Regions from separate parts of the Ligilactobacillus sp. 110_WCHN genome, predicted to be linked through region 1. Evidence: a T-box and tRNA genes for the amino acid it is inferred to sense, from the RefSeq annotation. Region 1 holds a T-box; the other holds one or more tRNA genes.

Region 1 (3,173 bases):
AATACGCACGATACGACGGTCAATAACTTGAAACAAATTAATGATTTAACATCGGATACGATCTACGTTGGTCAAGTGTTGAAATTGAAACAACGATCAACGACTCAACAAGAATCGTCCCAGCCAAGTCAATCAAATTCAAGTGATTTCTATACGGTTAAGGCGGGCGATTCACTATGGAAAATTGCGATGGGTAATGATTTGACAGTTAGCCATTTGAAACAGATGAACAATTTGACGACCAATACGATTTACGTTGACCAACAATTACGGATCAAGGAAGAGCAAACGAATTCGCAAGCGAGCCAATCAAATTCACAAACGAACCAGTCCAGCCAAAATGCAGGGACGTATACGGTTAAAGCTGGCGACACTTTGTGGGGGATTGCGAACGATCATGATACAACGGTGAATGCGTTAAAGCAGAACAATCATTTGAGTTCTGACACGATTTACGTCGGTCAGGTATTATCACTTGGTCAGACAGCTTCAACGGGCTCACACAGCCAATCAACTGCTTCTACACAGTCACCTACATCGAATGGCACATACACGGTCAAATCAGGAGATACACTATGGTCAATTGCGAATGCCAATGATATGACGGTTGCTCAGTTGAAGCAGAAGAATGATTTGAGTAATGATACAATTTACGTTGGACAAACGCTGAATGTTTCTTCTACAAAGTCAGCTTCAGCAACTTCAACGGCTTCAGCAACGTATACGGTCAAGTCCGGCGATTCATTATGGCAGATTGCGTCTGCGAACGGCACAACGGTAAACCAATTAAAAGCATTGAATAATTTAAGTTCAGATTTAATTTATGCAGGACAACAGTTGAAACTCCGGTAATCTGAATTGAAATGCAACCGGTGATATGATAAAATTACTGTAACATTTAACGCAGATAAGGAATAGTAGATAATGGCTTGGTTTTCAGAGAGAACATGGCGGTGTGAATGTTCAGCTAGGTATTATCGAACTCGCCTTTGAGTCTTTGACTGAATCAAGTAGGTTGAAGCGGTGGTAAGCCGTTATCTTATTGAGAGCCGATCAAATCGGAAGATAGGTGGTACCGCGATCAATTCGTCCTATTCAAGTGAAAGCTTGGATAGGACTTTTTACGTTAAATTAAATTTTGAAATGAAGGAGCAAAACGATGGTATACGATCACAAAAAGATTGAAAAGAAATGGCAACGTTACTGGGATGAACATAAAACGTTCAAGACAACGGAAGATCCGAATAAGAAGAAATATTACGCAATGGATATGTTCCCTTATCCATCAGGTCAAGGATTGCACGTTGGTCACCCAGAAGGATACACTGCAACGGATATTCTTTCACGGATGAAACGGATGCAAGGATATAATGTTCTTCATCCAATGGGGTGGGATGCATTCGGTTTACCAGCTGAACAATATGCATTAAAGACTGGCCACTCTCCACGTGAATTTACGCAAAAGAATATTAACAACTTCCGGCGTCAAATTAAGTCACTTGGACTTTCATACGATTGGGACCGGGAAGTTAATACAAGTGATCCGTCATATTATAAGTGGACCCAATGGATCTTTGAACAACTTTACAAGAAAGGCTTAGCATACGAAGCTGAAGTTCCGGTTAACTGGTCACCAGATTTAGGAACGGTTGTCGCAAACGAAGAAATCGTTGATGGCAAAACTAAGCGGGGCGGATTCCCGGTTGTGCGGAAGCCGATGAAACAGTGGATGTTGAAAATCACCGCTTACGCTGACCGGTTGATCGATGATTTAGATGACTTAGACTGGCCAGAAGCAATCAAGGAACAACAACGGAACTGGATCGGCCGGTCAGTGGGAGCCGCAGTGAACTTTAAGGTTGATGGGCAAGATCAACAAATTGAAGTCTTCACAACGCGTCCAGACACGATTTACGGAGTTTCAGTCCTTGTTTTAGCGCCTGAACATGATTTGGTTAAGAAGTTAACAACCGCTGATCAAAAGGATGCCGTTGACAAGTACATCGAAGAAGTTTCGCACAAGTCAGATTTGGAACGGACAGACCTTGCGAAAACGAAGACCGGAGTATTTACCGGAAGTTACGCAATTAACCCAGTAAACGGTGAAAAGATTCAAATCTGGATCGCTGATTATGTTTTGTCATCATACGGAACCGGCGCAATCATGGTTGTTCCAGCTCACGATGATCGGGATTATGAATTTGCCAAGAAATTTGATTTGCCAATCAAACCAGTTATTGAAGGCGGCGACATTGAAAAGGAAGCCTATACCGGCGAAGGCAAACACATCAACTCTGGTTTCTTGGATGGAATGGATAAGCAAGAAGCCATCAATAAGATGTTTGACTGGTTGGAAGAACACGGCGTTGGTCACAAGAAAGTCAACTACCGGTTACGTGATTGGTTATTCTCACGGCAACGTTACTGGGGTGAACCAATTCCGGTTATTCACTGGGAAGACGGCGAAACAACGCTTGTTCCGGAAGACCAATTACCATTGGAACTTCCAAAGACGGATAATATTAAGCCGTCAGGAACAGGTGAAAGTCCGTTAGCCAACCTTGATGACTGGGTAAACGTAGTTGATGAAAATGGACGGAAAGGCCGGCGCGAAACAAACACAATGCCGCAATGGGCTGGAAGTTCATGGTACTTCTTGCGTTACGTTGATCCGCATAACAAGGAAGCTTTGGCTGATTACAATAAATTGAAAGAATGGATGCCGGTCGACCTTTACATTGGTGGGGCTGAACACGCGGTTCTTCACTTGTTGTACGCTCGGTTCTGGCACAAATTCCTTTATGACTTAGGCGTTGTTCCAACAAAGGAACCATTCCAACGGTTAGTTAACCAAGGAATGATTCTTGGCGAAAACCATGAAAAGATGTCGAAGTCGAAGGGCAATGTTATTAATCCTGATGATATTGTTGAAAAATACGGGGCCGACACATTACGGGTTTACGAAATGTTTATGGGTCCGTTGGAAGCTTCAAAGCCATGGACTGAAGATGGTTTAAACGGGGCTTACAAGTTCGTTAACCGGATTTGGAACTTATTGATCGATGAAGATGATAAGTTGCGTGATCGGGTATCAACGGCCAATGACGGCAAGTTAGATAAGATCTACAACCAAACGGTCAAGAAGGTTACGGAAGACTTTGAAGACTTGCACT
Region 2 (3,173 bases), on a different contig from region 1:
TCCGCAATTATTAGAACATATTTCAGGATTGAATAAGTCGATTGCCAAAAATATCGTGAAATACCGTGATGAAAACGGCAAGTTTAAGACGCGGAAGGAATTACTGAACGTTCCGCGGCTTGGAAATAAGGCATATGAACAATCAGCTGGTTTCTTACGGATCGTGAACGGGACGAATCCATTGGATAATACCGACATTCACCCTGAAAGCTATGCGGCTGCCGAAAAGCTTTTAGCGGCTAATCAGGCAGCACAGGATGAGATTGGAACGGCTAAGTTGAATCAAAAATTAAAACGGTTTGATCAAAAGCAGTTTGCGGCGGAAAACCAAATTGGTGAAGCAACGTTGACGGATATTGTTTCAAGTTTGGAAAAGCCGGGACGTGATTTCCGTGATACGATGCCAATGCCGCTTCTGCGTTCAGATACGCTTCACCTTGAAGATTTGAAACCGGGAATGCAGCTTCAAGGCACAGTCCGGAATGTTGTGGATTTCGGTGTCTTTGTAGATATTGGCGTTAAGCAAGACGGGCTAGTGCATATTTCGAAGTTAAGTGATTCATATGTTGCGAACCCGCGGGATGTGGTTGCTGTTGGGGATATCGTTGACGTCTGGGTCGATAGTGTTGATGAGAAACGCGGCCGGATCCAATTATCAATGGTTGCGCCAGCGGAACAGAAGGCCGAGAAATGACCGATCAAGAACTGCAACAGTTAATTGAACGGATTTCAAATGAATCATTTCAAGTTCCGTTTCGCCATACTGCGAGCTTTAATTCCCGGCTACGGTCAACTGGCGGACGGTATATGTTGGAAACTCATAATATTGAAATCAACCCGCATATCGCAACTGATTATCCGCCTGAAATTTTGGTAGGGGTAATCAAACATGAATTGTGTCATTATCACTTGCATTTAAATCACCGCGGTTACCAGCACCGGGATCACGATTTTAAGGTCTTGCTGCAAAAGGTTGGCGGGAGCCGGTATTCGCCGTCAAGTTTACGGCCCGACCCGCAAATCGTGTATGAATGCCGGCAATGCCATAAACGGTATTATCGCCAGCGGCATTTTAATGTCCAGAAGTATCGTTGTTCACGGTGTGGCGGTCATTTGAAATTAATTTCAAAATAATTAAAAAAGATATTGCGTCTGATAATTTTGTCTGTTATAATTACTTTTGTTGTCGCGGGTATGGCGGAATTGGCAGACGCGTCAGACTAAGGATCTGGTGAGCATTGCGCTCGTGATGGTTCGAATCCATTTACCCGCATAAAGGTGAGCTGAGGTATTATGCCTCAGCTTTTTTTTACCTAAAAACACAAATATTTTGCATTCATTTCCTTTCAGGAGTATCTTAGATTAAGATTTTAAATTAGGATGTATATCTGCTTGAAGGGTAATGAGAAAAAAGAATTTTGAGGTGAACATAATGTCAGTTGGTGTTAAATTAACAGCCAGTGCAGGGTATTTACCTGAACGGGTCGTTACAAATGATGAATTAAGTAAAATTATGGATACTTCTGATGAATGGATTCAAGCTCATACAGGAATCAAAACTCGTCATTATGCAATTGATGAAGATTCATCTGAAATGGCAACCAAGGTTGCGGAAAAGCTTTTGCAACAGGCGCATGTTGCTCCGGAAGAAATTGATTTGATCATCGTTTCAACAATTTCACCGGATGCATTGACGCCATCAACCGCTGCCCTTGTTCAAAAGAATATTGGGGCGAAAAATGCCTTTGCCTATGACTTGTCAGCGGCCTGTGCCGGATTTATTTTCGGTTACAGTACGGCAGATAAGTTTCTTCACAGTCCGCAATACAATAAGGCGATTGTGATCAGTGTTGAAAATAACTCAAAGATGATGGACTTTACGGACCGGACATCGGCTGTTTTCTTCGGTGATGGGGCTGCCGGTGCATTGTTAGAAAAGAAGGAAAATGCAACGGATTCACTGCTTGCTGAAAAAATGCGGGCCGATGGCAACATGGAAGCTGTCAACAGCGGCCGAATCAAGCCAATTTCAGCTGTTAAGGCTGAAAATTATCCACAAGCAAAGGCCTTTTATCAAGATGGTCCAGCCGTGTTTAATTTTGTAACGACAACGGTCATCGATCACATGAAAGATTTCTTAAATGAAAATCAAATTGATCCGCAAGAGATTGATTTGGTAATTCCTCACCAAGCAAATTTACGGTTGCTTGAAAAAATCTCTGAAGGGTTGAATATTCCATTTGAAAAGTTTGCCGTTAACGTTGATTATGCTGGTAATACTTCGTCAGTGGGGATTCCGTTGGCATTAAGTGAACAGCTGGCAAATGGGAAACGGCCAAAGAAAGCATTATTAACGGGCTTTGGTGCCGGATTAGTTTACGGCAGTCTGTTGTTAGACTTAAGTGATTATTAAAAAAAGATTGTGCGATTTTTTTTCGCACAATCTTTTTTAGTATCCATAATTTCCAGTCGTTCCCGTGCCAGTTCCGGTTCCCGCACCGGTTGCTCCAGCAGTCCGACCATAGTTGCCGCCGGTTGCATGTCCCGTTGCAGCACCGGTTCCAGTCCCTGCTGTTTGATTAGCAGTTCCGGTGCCTGCTCCCGTTCCGTATCCTTGAGTTTGGGTTCGAGGAGAAGCCGTTGTTGTTTGGTTTCCATAGCTTGTTCCGGTTCCGTAACCAGTCCCAGCATTTCCCGTTGCTGAACCGTATCCGTTACCGGTTGAAGTGGTGTCTGTGGTTGAATCATCACTGCTGCTATCGCCTTCAAGTTGGCTGAGTGAGTCTTTTTCGAAATTATAGTCTGAATCTTTTAATCCAAGTTGGTGCCGAATTTCATTTGAAATTTTCCGTTTTTCAGCGGCAGTTGCGACTTGGTATGATAAGCCGCTTAACGTTTCGCTGTTTCCTTGAAGAACCCGCGATGAAACGTGTTTTCCGGCATCCTTGTAATAGGATTCGATCAACATCAAGTCATCATATGAAAGATCAGTTTTTAAACTTCCCTGGATCGCATTGATCGTCTTGTTGTATTTCGTTAATGAAGAAGCAGACATTACCCTTTTGATGATGGCCGTTAAAATTTGTTTTTGCCGTTTTTGCCGACCGTAATCACCTTGAGGGTCGTCATCCCGCATCCGCGAATACGATAATGCTTGTTTACCATCAAGTTTG

The links. A T-box is a leader RNA that pairs with one kind of tRNA and senses whether it is charged. The one in region 1 lies ahead of leuS (leucine--tRNA ligase), so its partner is inferred to be a tRNA-Leu.
Region 2: it has a tRNA-Leu gene. The T-box ahead of leuS (leucine--tRNA ligase) is inferred to sense a tRNA for this amino acid. The anticodon was not compared.

What each region holds. Positions count from the first base shown of each region.
Region 1 covers NZ_JAULLI010000023.1:15,519-18,691, reverse strand. The annotation lists gene Q3C15_RS07505 (LysM peptidoglycan-binding domain-containing protein) at 1-852, shown strand, start outside; T-box leader at 896-1,097, shown strand; gene leuS (leucine--tRNA ligase) at 1,160-3,173, shown strand, end outside.
Region 2 covers NZ_JAULLI010000022.1:6,489-9,661, reverse strand. The annotation lists gene Q3C15_RS07340 (Tex family protein) at 1-694, shown strand, start outside; gene Q3C15_RS07335 (SprT family protein) at 691-1,134, shown strand; tRNA gene Q3C15_RS07330 (tRNA-Leu) at 1,189-1,273, shown strand; gene Q3C15_RS07325 (beta-ketoacyl-ACP synthase III) at 1,433-2,413, shown strand; gene Q3C15_RS07320 (LCP family protein) at 2,450-3,173, opposite strand, start outside.